One region of the Solibacillus sp. FSL K6-1126 genome, then DNA from elsewhere that is predicted to be linked to it. Evidence: riboswitches for the same ligand, from Rfam matches in the RefSeq annotation. Region 1 holds a riboswitch; each other region holds the start of a gene.
The links. A riboswitch is a leader RNA that binds a small molecule or an ion and turns the genes downstream of it on or off. The one in region 1 is predicted to bind cobalamin.
Positions count from the first base shown of each region.

Region 2: linked by a shared signal. The riboswitch ahead of MHH44_RS06590 (hypothetical protein) and the one ahead of metE (5-methyltetrahydropteroyltriglutamate--homocysteine S-methyltransferase) in region 1 are both predicted to bind cobalamin.
Region 3: linked by a shared signal. The riboswitch ahead of cobJ (precorrin-3B C(17)-methyltransferase) and the one ahead of metE (5-methyltetrahydropteroyltriglutamate--homocysteine S-methyltransferase) in region 1 are both predicted to bind cobalamin.

Region 1 covers NZ_JBBOPD010000001.1:2,267,781-2,272,031, forward strand. The annotation lists gene metE (5-methyltetrahydropteroyltriglutamate--homocysteine S-methyltransferase) at 1-1,827, opposite strand, end outside; cobalamin riboswitch at 1,991-2,170, opposite strand; gene MHH44_RS11110 (SCO family protein) at 2,532-3,143, opposite strand; gene MHH44_RS11115 (YvrJ family protein) at 3,250-3,390, opposite strand; gene MHH44_RS11120 (DUF2922 domain-containing protein) at 3,453-3,674, opposite strand; gene MHH44_RS11125 (DUF1659 domain-containing protein) at 3,706-3,924, opposite strand; gene MHH44_RS11130 (DUF2621 domain-containing protein) at 4,089-4,251, shown strand, end outside.
Region 2 covers NZ_JBBOPD010000001.1:1,379,898-1,384,148, forward strand. The annotation lists gene MHH44_RS06575 (metal ABC transporter ATP-binding protein) at 1-373, shown strand, start outside; gene MHH44_RS06580 (metal ABC transporter permease) at 389-1,255, shown strand; gene MHH44_RS06585 (Fur family transcriptional regulator) at 1,252-1,662, shown strand; cobalamin riboswitch at 1,714-1,895, shown strand; gene MHH44_RS06590 (hypothetical protein) at 2,056-2,613, shown strand; gene MHH44_RS06595 (ABC transporter substrate-binding protein) at 2,603-3,556, shown strand; gene MHH44_RS06600 (bifunctional adenosylcobinamide kinase/adenosylcobinamide-phosphate guanylyltransferase) at 3,755-4,251, shown strand, end outside.
Region 3 covers NZ_JBBOPD010000001.1:1,719,382-1,723,632, reverse strand. The annotation lists gene cobK (precorrin-6A reductase) at 1-488, opposite strand, end outside; gene cobJ (precorrin-3B C(17)-methyltransferase) at 497-2,158, opposite strand; cobalamin riboswitch at 2,387-2,573, opposite strand; gene MHH44_RS08295 (S16 family serine protease) at 2,741-3,628, opposite strand; gene MHH44_RS08290 (DUF2785 domain-containing protein) at 3,644-4,251, opposite strand, start outside.

The sequences.
Region 1 (4,251 bases):
CAAGCCTTCTTTCAATGCAGGTTCATCTACTTGAATAATATTGATTCCCGCATTTTCAAGTGCTCTTACTTCTTCTCTTAGTGCCAGGCCGATTTGATAAGCAACTTCTGAGCGAGCTAAATCATTTCTTACAAATGACCAGTTCAATATTGTAACGGGTCCCGTCAACATCCCTTTTACAGGTTTTTCCGTAAGTGATTGTGCCGCACTTACTTCCTTTACTGTCATCGGTTCTATCCATTCAACATCTCCGTATATAATTGGGGGTTTTACACAACGTGATCCGTATGAAACTACCCATCCATTTGTCGTAAAAGCAAAGCCATTTAATTTTTCACCAAAAAATTCGACCATGTCAGTTCGCTCGAATTCACCATGAACAAGGACATCAAGGCCAAGTTGCTCCTGAATGGTAATCCAACGTGCGGTTTCGTTCGCGTTGAATGCTTCATACTCGGTTGTTGTAATTTCCCCTTTTCGCCATAAACTACGGTTTTTCTTAACTTGTGAGGATTGCGGGAAACTCCCGATTGTTGTTGTCGGATAGTCTGGTAACTGTAAAAAGGCACGTTGTAGCTTACTACGCTTGTCGTAGTCATCAGTTCGTTTAAATGCTTCCGGTGTTAATGCGTTTACTTGTGCATGTACTGCTTTCTTTTGTCTTGATTCATGCAGTGCCAATGTTCGGATTGCTTTTTCGCTATCTAAAAAAGCCTGGATATGAAGAACTTCCTGCTGAAGTATTTTCCCTTTGATCATTTGCAATTCCGTTATTTTTTCATTGGCAAATGCCAAAGCATTTAGCAGCTCTGGTACAATCCCGTTTTCTCCTGCTGTTGTAACTGGCACATGCTGAAGACTGCATGATGTTTGTAGATGTATTGGTGAAAATGGTACATAGGAACGTATTTCCGCTACTAGTTCCAACTGCTTCTGCAGCTCGGCTCTCCATATGTCCCGACCATTAATAATACCTGCAAATAGAACTTTATCTTTTGGGAAACCAAACTTCTTTAACGCTGCTAGATTTTCATTTTTCCCATGAACAAAGTCCAGTCCAAAGCCATCTACAGGCAAATTAATCATTGTTTGATAGTCGGATAACGCTTCAAAATAAGTTGCGCAGATCGTTTCAACTGTCAGTCCTTTTAATATTTGATGATAGAAATGTTGAACTAATGCTATATCTTCGGACGTAAGGTCTTTTGTAAGGCTTGGTTCTTCAAGCTGGATCGACGTTGCACCACTTGCTTCCAACGACTGAAGCAACTCTTTATATACCATTACCAGCTGCTGAATATAGTGTTGTTTTTGTTCGTGATCTATACCTTTCGTCAGTTTATAAAATGTAAATGGACCGATAATAGTCACACGAGGGGTCATGCCGAATGCTTCGATTGCCTCCTGAATATATTGCGCGTAAACATTGTGTTGCAATGCCAGTTGCTGTCCTTCGTATTCCGGTACAATATAGTGATAATTTGTGTTGAACCATTTCGTCATTTCACTTGCCACCACATTTTCAGCACCGCGCGCCATTGCAAAATAGGCTGTTAAATGATGCTGCAATGATAGATGGTCGTATCTAGATGGAATCATATTAAACATAACGGCTAAGTCAAGCATACGGTCATAGTATGTAAAATCTCCTACCGTTAAAACATCCAGCCCTAAATTCTGCTGTTGATGGAGTTGGGCAAGTCGTAAGTTTTTCATTTCCTGTTCATAGGATTCCAAAGACAATTGTTCTTTCCAAAACGCCTCTGTTATACGTTTCCATTCACGATTTTGTCCAATATACGGATAGCCAATTACTGCTGTTTTCATAAACAATTCCTCCTTAAATTTGTTACATAAAAACCAAAACCCCTCTTTCAAAATGAAAGAGGGGTGTGAATGTTTAAGAGATTGACAATAAAAACCTTTGCATAATCAAAGGAGTTCTGTCTCACTTTCGCACAAAATCACCACCTATTTCCACGTAGGTATTGGCGTGTACTAGTTTCCGGCAGGTCTCCTGGCTCATCATCAACGTTCTTGTGACCCTTCCCATCAATAGACAGTGGTTGAATATCACGAACTCCGATTTACAGTTGCGGGACAGCACCAGACTTTCACTGGTTTCCCTTTTAAGCTTGTTCTCACAAGCACCGTAACTTACACAGTATGTAATTTCGTATACTATATCATAGAATTCTAGTTTTGAAAATTCTTTTTATTTTGCGACCATATTAAAGATATGCGGGGTTGAAATAATTTCAGTGGATGCTGTGTGCTTTTTATTAGAAGAAATTTGTTTATTTTAGCACTTCTGCGGATGATTTTAGAAAAGTTGACATACTTATTAGCTAATCTGGAACTGATATTAGCATATCCTGCTCCTTTATTAGAAAATCAGCAACTTATTAGAAAATCGGTGGATTTATTAGCACATTTTTATATTTATTAGAAAAGCCCGCAGTAAACTCCATAAAAAAACTTGCTTAAAAAGCAGCTACACTTTTTTCGCAAGTTAATCTTTCATTTCACTATTACTTTAGACGTTCGTCAATGAGTGCTTCCATATCACTCGCAATCGTTTCATATGGAACACCATCTTCGCCAGTGCCATAGCCTGAATAGTTTTTCACGGCGATTCCTTTTTCATCCACTAGGAAAAATGTATCGGCATGGATAACTTGATCGTTCCCTTCAATCGACTGGACAGGTGTTTTAAATGAGTTTCTGCCAAACTGCTCAATAAATTTTTGATCGTATCCTGTCAGCATATGCCATTTTGATTCATCTACTGGTGTATGGCGCGATAAATATTCTGTCAAACGCGCCGGTGTGTCGTAGTCCGGATCAACGGAAAACGCGACAATTTTATAATCTTCCAGCCCTTTTTTCTCGAGATGATCCTGGACACGGGTCATATTCATTGTCATTGGCGAGCAAATTGTTGTACAGCTTGTGAAGATGAACATTGCAAGCCATGGTTCCCCTTTTAGGCTGTCCAGTGTCACTTCATTGTTCCGGTGATCGGTCATCGTAAACTCGCTAATTTCAAAGTTGGTCGTCGGTTTAAACTGATAATTGCTGCATGATGTAAGTACAGTTGCTGCCAAGAGCATAAGTGCGAATACTATGTTTTTCGTTTTCATTTCTCTCTCTCCACTCTTTGAACATTACTCTCATCTTACCCAATATTTAGTATATTCTCAATAGTTATTGGAAGAAAGGACGTGTGTCAAAATTGTGAAGAGTTTCTCACGCTCTATCTGCAGGATGATGTAATGATACGAGTGCTGTATGAATCGCTTCAAGTTTTGTTTCTATCCGATACAGTAAATAAAAAGATATAAAGATCGGAAACGTTACTTCCTGAAGAATGGCAATCCACTGGTCCATTATAATCCCTCCATTTTTATTTAAAGAAGCCGGCAAAGCATCACACTTCGCCGGCCTTGCTATTAGCTGATCAGTTCAATTGCTGTTACATTACGCTCAACAATACGCGCAGATTTTTTTACATTGAACAAAAATCCGTCTTTCGAAAATACCGCCTGATCAATAATTGTTTGCATCGCTGCATTCACTTCAGCCTCAGTTAAATTCGGCTTCGGATCATTTATATTGATCGTCATCGTGCTTCCTGCAATGTTGGCAAATGTTAATTGTAAAACTTGTGCCATAAGCTCTCCTCCTTTTCTTTACTACACTTAATTAAGCTGTAATCGTTTCTTTCTGCGTTTTCACAGATTCGATATAATCGTAATCTGTTAAGCCGACGATTGTTGTCCCAACTGTGTATAGCTGCTGGGCTGTTGCGTTTCTTTCCAAGTTACGGAATGTGGAACTTTTAATCATTGGCTCATTAAATTCATCAAGCCCTGTCTGATAATAAACTGTCAACGTCGCAGATAAAAATCCAAATTCATTCATGTTTCTCACCTCCTTGCCCTATATATGTCATGATTTACAGAAAAAAGGGACAATGACGATGAAAAAAATTACAAAAACTTATATAATAGACAATAATGAGGTTTATCACCAATAGATTAGTAGAAGAAATTTCGTAGACAATATTAAGTAATGAGGTGAACATTGTGGGCTTAGATGGCTGGTTTTTATGGTTTATTTTATTTTGGGTTGTAGTATTGATTTCGCTTATGGGGATTGGCGGCTTTTTTATGTTCCGCAAGTTTTTGAAGGCCCTGCCGAAACAGGATGGTAAATCGGATTTAGATTGGCAAAACATATACTTAGATA
Region 2 (4,251 bases), 890 kb from region 1:
TTTAAAAGATGTCGGCATGGATAAATTTCTAAAACGGAATATTGGACAGCTTTCCGGCGGGCAGCAGCAGCGTGTGTTCATTGCACGTGCTTTAGTATCCGATCCGAAGCTTCTTATTTTGGATGAACCGACAGTCGGAATTGACCGAGAAAATGTGCAGGCATTCTATGATATGCTCGCACATTTAAATAAGCATCACAATATGACGATGATTTTAGTTACACATGATGTGGACACGGTTTCGGATCGTGTCAGTCATGTAGCGTGCTTAAATCAGTCGATTCATTTCCACGGGTACAAAAATGATTTTGATACGATTTCGGAAGAACAGATTGCTAGCTGGAACGGCCACTCTGTTCGAAAGATTCACTAAGAGGAGCAGGCCGTTATGATAGAAGCTATATTAAACTATGAATTTTTGCAAAATGCCTTTTTCTCAGGGCTTGTTATTGGAGTAATTGCACCATTGCTTGGTGTATTTATCGTAGTAAGACGTTTATCGCTAATTGCGGATGCACTGTCGCATGTAACACTGGCGGGGATTGCCGGGAGCCTGTACTTGAGCCAATCGTTTGCAGCGCTGGCTTTGCTGAACCCGATTTATTTAGGGATTATCGCATCTGTAAGTGGTTCGATCTTAATTGAACGATTACGCCGACTATATAAACATTATGAAGAACTTGCGATACCAATTATTATGTCGGGCGGAATCGGTGTGAGTGCCATTTTAATATCACTTGCAAGCGGATTTAATACCGATTTAATGAGCTATTTATTTGGCTCTGTATCGGCTGTATCACGTCAGGATCTATATGTTGTGCTGGCAATTGCAGTCGTAGTTGTATTATTTTTAGTTTTATTTTTTAAAGAGCTTTTCGTATTGTCATTCGATGAGGAATATGCGAAAGCGAGCGGTTTACCTGCGAAATGGATTCATTTATTGTTCATGATCGTTGTCGCACTAGTTATCGCAGCAAGTATGCGTATTGTCGGAATTTTGCTTGTTTCAAGCTTAATGACATTGCCGGTAGCTGCAGCGATGCGTTTAGCTCGCGGTTTTAAAGAGGCGATTATTTTAGCGATTGTATTTGGAGAGCTGGCAGTAGTAATCGGACTCATTTCTGCATTTTACCTGAACTTGGCACCGGGTGGAACAATTGTTGTCACATCTATTTTGATCTTGCTATTAGTAATTTTAATCAAAAAGCTTGTTTTGAAATTCACAATTAAATCGGAAGGAGAAGAGATACTGTGAATGCAGCGCGCGCGTGGGAAATATTAAAGGATAATGGCTATAAAAAGACGGATAAACGAGAGTTGATTTTGGGTATGTTTGCATCTACAGACAAATATTTGACTGCCCGTGATTTGTTATCAGTATTGAAAAAAGATTTCCCTGGGATGAGTTTCGATACAATTTACCGTAACCTCGCTACTTTCGTGGAGCTTGATATTCTAGAAGAAACAGAATTAAACGGTGAGCGTAACTTCCGTATGCATTGTGAGTCGGATCATCATCACCACCATTTTATTTGCCGTGATTGCGGGAATGTAAAGGAACTGTCTGTTTGCCCGATGGAAATGCTCGGTGAAAAGCTGCCGGGTTATGCTGTAGAAGCACACAAATTTGAGATTTATGGCAAATGTCCGGATTGTTTGTAAATTTCCATTGCATATTTCTGTTAATATGCTAAAGTGATTAAGACAAATTGAATAAATTTGCAGGAAAAAGATGCATTATGCATAAATGGGAATTCGGTGTAAATCCGAAGCTATTTCCGTAACTGTAAGCGTTGATGAAAATAAGTGTGAGACCACTGCTAATATAGCGGGAAGGTACTTATGAGTAAAGTGAAACGCAGAGCCAGGAGACCAATCTTTTTCTTATCGTAACATCCCTCTTCGGAATTAAAGAGAATGTACGGCAGTCACTGATCGAATGAGCATCCTTTTGCAGCACTCTTTTTTGATTTTTGAAGCCATCCATTTTCTTGGGTGGCTTTTTTTCGTACACTCGTAATTTCGTGAGGCACTACTTGAAGTGAGGAGAATTTTATGAAAAAGGATATCCGTTTTTCCTGTTATCCGTTTATGCGGGAAAAATCAAGCTGCGTCGACTATGAAATCCGCACCGATTCTTTGACAACGCGAATCGGTACAGTCTTTCCGACGTTAGTTGATGATGCTTCCGGTCAGCTCGTTTTGGAAGATTTGAGGAGAATCCAACCGTTAGCTTATCATGTCAATGGTTCGGTACGCGGTAAATTAGCCATTACATTTGAGGATTTGCAATGGCTAAGCGATCGATACGATTTTTATGTAAGTGAAGTTGGAGAAGCGATTCAGCAGTTTGTACTGCCACAAGGAATCGAAAGTTCAGCAAGACTGCATATTTGCCGCAGTGAGGCGAAAAAGTCTTTCAGGGCATTACATAAAGTGAGCGAGGAAAGAGAAGTGGATGAAATTTTGTTTGATTTTCTCGGGCTGCTTGCCAATGTGTTTTTTGTCATGGCGGTCTATATGAATCAGCAGCATCAACAAGAGGAAATTCCATTTATCTCAAAATCTTATCCGACGAAAAAGAAAAAAGGGGTTACAACAAATGAAATTTAAGAACAAATGGATCGTTGCTTTAGCGGCAACATTCTTATTAGCAGCATGCGGATCAAATGATGAAAAGTCTGAAAATGATGTGAAAAAAGAAGAGCAGGCCGGTTCGAAAAGTGAAGGTGCACCGTATACAGTTGTTGATGATCGTGGTGTTGAAGTAACATTCGATGAAGTACCGGAAACGATTATTTCCCTGCAGCCTAGCAATACAGAAATTTTGTTTGAGCTGGGTGTCGGTGAACAAATTATCGGGGCAACAGAATATGATACATATCCGGAAGCCGCACAAAAAATTGAACGTGTGTCGACTTCTACTGTCATCAATGCAGAGCGAATTCTGGAATTGGATCCGGATGTCGTTGTTGCCTATACAATTGGGGAGGAAGCACAAATTGCCCAATTGGAAGATGCAGGTTTGAAAGTATTTGTAATTGCTTCGGCTGCGACATTTGATGATGTTTATACAGATATTATCCAACTGTCCGAAGTAATGGATGTAAAAGAAAAAGGCGAAGAAATTGTAGCCGACATTAAAGCACAAATCGAAACAGTACAAGAAAAAACAGCGACAATTGATACGAAGAAAAAAGCATATTATGAAGTTTCGCCAGCTCCGGATCTTTGGACTACCGGCAGCAGTACATTCCAGCAGGAAATAATGGATCACGCCAATGTTGAAAATATTTTTGCTGATCAGACGAGCTGGATTAGTGTGACGGAAGAAGATGTCATTACTCGTAATCCTGAAATTATTATTACACCGGCAACCTATATGGAAAATGCAGTTGACGAGATTCTAGGACGCACAGGTTGGGATAAAATACAGGCAGTTTCAGAAAAGGCAGTTTATCTGGTCGATGGAGATATTATGTCCCGTCCTGGACCGCGTATTGGTGAAGCCGTTGAAATTATGGCACAATCAGTATACCCGGAACTATTTAAATAAGTATAGAATAGAAGGACATGCCTAAGTTTAGGCATGTCTTTTTCAATTAACTTCATTCAGCGGATATCGCTGAATGAAATTAATTGGCTTCCGGCGGATGTCACGACTTCGGCGATGAATTCTTTGCGCTTCAGCGCAAAGCAGAATACGGACGCAATTACGCCGAGGCGTAATTGATAAAAATAAGGGGGGATACGATTGATTTTTATAACCGGTGGTGTGCGCAGCGGCAAAAGTGCTTTTGCAGAAAAATTTGCTAGGCAGTTAGGTGAAGAAAAGACGCTCTACTATGTCGCGACAGGTGTATCCTTTGATGAGGAAATGGAAAAACGAATTATCCGCCATCAGCAAGACCGCGAAAATCAGAACGCCCATTGGAACACAGTGGAAATGCAAGTACAGATTCCTTTTACGATCGAGCAGCTTTCAAATAATGATGTTGTGCTTTTTGAATGTGTGACAACATGGCTTTCGAATGTACTGTATACATATGAACAAAAAAATGAAAATAGCGAGTACATCGATAATTGTATCGAATCACTGCAAAAGCAATTGCTAACATGGCGGAAGCAAGGTGCTACAATAATAGTTGTATCAAATGAAGTGCTGGATGAACTGCCATCACCGTATGATGAGGTAAATTTGTATCGCAAATTGTTAGGTGAGCTTCATCAATGGATTGTCCAAAATAGTGA
Region 3 (4,251 bases), 550 kb from region 1:
ATATTCTCTTTATTTGGCAGCATCCGGCATACAAGACGAATATTTTCGTTATGTAATAATTGTTCCGTAAAAACGGCAAGCGTTTTACTGCCTGTCGTCAGCATAATTGTTCCTGAATGTGCGGATGCAGCAATTGCAGCTTCTGTATACGTTTCCACTTCCGTAACAAGCGGATGTACATAACTTTGCTGCGGACGTTCATATCGAATATAGGGAATACCCGTTAAATTTGCAGCGGCCATCGCTGTTTTGGAAGCCTCTTCCGCATATGGATGACTGGCATCGATAACCGTTGTTACCCGCCGTTTTTCAATTAGTTCCTTCATTTGCTGTTCTGTTAAACGACCGACATGGTACGGAACATTCGCTTCCTGTAGACTCGCTGCAGCAGATTCCGTAACGACAGTCGCCACCAATTCTTGTCCCGCTTGCATTAATTGAACAGCCAGCTCTCTTGCATCACTTGTTCCAGCTAAAAATAAAATCATCATTTCACCTAATCTCCACAAGGGGCCTCTTCCACTTTAATTTTGCATGACATATCAACATAATTGAAATTCAGGATTTTTTTTACACGTTTAAAATATTTGAAAAAACGTTCATTCGGATGTGCATTTTCTTTATAGTCCGCAACGATTTCTGTTAGTAAAGGAATCAATTTTTCGGGATCGATCCCTTCAAGGACAGGTTGTGCTGCATGTGCTGTTCGTCCAACTGGTTTGGAACCGATAAACAAATCAAACTTTTTCTTGCGGTAAACAATGCCGATATCATCAAAAACCGCGCGATAACATGCCATTCCGCAACCGTTAAAACCGACATGTAGTTCTTTCGGCATTTTAATGCCACCAAGTGTTTCCATAATCTCTTCAGCATATGGAATGGATTCGGCTTTTTCGCCGTAACAGAAATCACACGCCTTGACGATTACTACGTCGCCGACAGGTTGAACAAGTAAACCCGTTTTTTCTACCGTTTCTACGATTCTTTTAGGTGAATCAGTTGGTACCTTCAACACGAGACGGTGATCAGGCGTATACTCCATCGTACCCCGTTCTCCTACAACCTCTGCCAATGTAATCATTTGTGCAGGTGTAATCATTTTATTGGCAACACCTGGTGATACAGCAAACTCAAATATGGATTCCACTTCTTGCTGCACTAAAAACGGATTTTCTTCAACTTTTACTGCTGATGTTTCTTTATGTACGAGCGCTAATGCTTCATTTGCAAGCTGTAATGCGGTTGTTTTACTGGCTGCTGGTTCAACTATTTTTTTCTCTATAGCTTCAATTTTTTCATACCCGGTCTTTGCTTCACCCGTTTCCTGATCCAACGCCCAAGGTTCCGCTTCTTTTTTCAAACGTTGATGCGGTTTTAATAGTTGCTTTTCTTCTCTTAACGTATATTTACGCTGATAACCACGTGGTGTAATGATTTTATTATCGTAGTAAAATGTTGAGGAATTCCCCACGACGACCGTTGTCAGCATTCCGATATCATGTTCGAGCATTTCTTCTAGTGTTGTTAACACAATGTCCTGCGTATCCCGATAGGCAGCTTTTACTAATCCGACAGGTGTATCAGGTGAACGATACTTAAGCAATATTCGTTGCGCTTCCACAATTTGCCTTGTCCGTCTGCCGGATTTAGGATTGTAAAACGCAACGACAAAGTCTGCCATTGCCGCTGCCTCAATCCGTTTCTCGATGACCGTCCATGGTGTTAAATGGTCACTTAAACTAATTGTGCAGGAATCATGCATAACAGGAGCGCCAAGTAAACTTGCACAGGAGTTAATCGCTGATATACCCGGAACGACTTCTACTTCAATCCCTTCTTTTGCAGTCCATCCCTTTTCGATTAATACTTCATATACGAGGCCCGCCATTCCGTAAACACCTGCATCACCACTGGAAATAACAGCAACTATATGGCCGGCTTCAGCCTGTTTTACAGCTTCTTGCGCACGTGAAACTTCTTCAGTCATTCCCGTACTGACAATGGTTTTCGCCGTCACTAAGTGCTCAATCAGTTCAACATACGTTTTGTAGCCCATAATGTGATCACTTTGCTGTAGTGCATCGACTGCACGTTTTGTTATATGTTCCCGATCTCCAGGTCCGAACCCTACAACAAAGATCTTTCCTTTTTGCATGTAAACACCCTCCCTAGTAGAAAAATACATCTCGCACCAAATAGGACGTGATGATAATTTTTCTTATGTGGATTTCATCAAAAACTAGTATTGCTTATCCACTAAGAAATAAAAAAAGCCCGCACCTCTCGTTAGAAAGAGGTACGGGCATGTGAAATTAATACTAAAAAAGTATAGAAAAACACAAAAACAATTACTTGTTTCGCCTATACTTCTCCCTCCGAAAAGTAAGTATCGTTTAAATAAGCAGGTTTCCTGGCTTAAGCTTCCTTTTACTTTCACATCTTCCCATCTTTACGACAGTGATTCATTGTGATTTCATCAGCTATTACAGTAGCGGGGGCTGCATTAGTCTTTCACTAATTTCCCTTTTACCTTACAAAATTCTGTAAGCACTTATTTAAATTGCAAATTATTAAATTATTATAAAAATAACATAGTCTATTAAAAAATGATAGAACAATTATTATGATATCTGTTTTTTTCAGTGAAGATAAAGCATTGTTCCTTCATTATTTCGGTCCTTTGCACATTAATTTCCTATCCTAATTAACAAAGGTTGTTTATTTTCTGGTTTTCATTTTATTTATTTAATGACCCTGTTTCATTTAGTTTTTTTATATCAGTTACAGCATTTTCTATAGATGCCACAGCGATAATTTCTATATTAAGCTGCTCATCTTTTTTCACTTTCCTTGCCTCTTCTGCATTCTCATCAGGCAAAAAAATATAAGAAAAACCGCTTTGTTCGGCAATCAAAGTTTTCGCTTTTATTGAACCGATCTCCCTCACATTTCCTTTGCTATCAATCGCTCCTGTTACGGCAATCGGAATATTATTGTTAACGTCACCATTTTCGATAAGAGCGCTTAATACAGTGGCAAGTCCTGCACTATCACCTTCTATATCTTCTCTTTCTAAAAATTGATTAATAGCAAAAGCGTTTTCTGGTAAATAAGCAAGGACATTTTCCTTCATCGTCTCAAAATGTTTCTCCATAGGACGTACATAACTTAGTAATTCTTCGTTTTTCGAACGGTACCGGATTTTATTCGTGACAACTTCCGAATCCAAAACTTCTTTATAAGTTGAAGATTCCATAGTATGAATTAAGTAGTTCAAGTCCGTTATATATGGGATCTCAATTACTTCCACTGCCAGTACATTGATTCCTGAGTCTTCCACTATTTCAAAAGGCTCGTTATATGACATAAGAAAATAAGTATATTTTTCATAATCAATCAGTCGGCTTTCAAAGACAACTAATAGGGCTAGTATATAAAAAATCCCTAAAAAAGCTGCTTTCAACTTCTTCTGGTTCCGGTAAACAAAGAATCCGAAAATTGAAATACCCAGGCCCACTATAATAAAAATAATAAATTGATAACCGTTAATCTTATCAAAATAATATGCGAGTAAGCCTGTTATGTATAAAATGAATGGCAGTATCATTAAAAAAATACGTCTCAATTTTTCAACTCCTTACTAAACAAAAGTTGGATTTCCAAAAATAATCCAATCGGCTGTTTTTGTACATTTGGTTGATTTTAATAAATGTCTTAATAATGCTGCCTCAAATTTTTTCACATTCCATTCATACCGGTATTTCTTATGCCAATCCTCTACTTCTATGTAATGCAATCCTTTTAGCCACGTTAACAATTGCTCATCCGTCAGTCCCTTATCCAGTAATGCATCAATGACCGGTAACATGCGTACTTCTTCCTCATCGATTAAAGCATATTCAGTATGAAGACAGCTTTTTAAACTTTGTAATGCGCTACATAATAATTTGGAATCCTTCATCAACGGATGTCTAATTGCTTCTGTTAATAAATCACTTCCATGTGCAACCGCATGTGCCCAGCCCTTTGTATTGACGAATCCTCGGTAATCCTTCTCAAGAAATAAATAATGAATACTACGGTGAATAGCCTCAACAACAAGTTCTTCAGGCAAACTTCTATTTTCACGATCTTTCCCTAAAATAAGGGTGATAACGAGTGCCGAAAACGATCTTGTAAATACATCATCAGAAGGATTGCTCTGTGTAATATTTAAATAAAGGTGCTCATCATCCGAACATGTTTTTA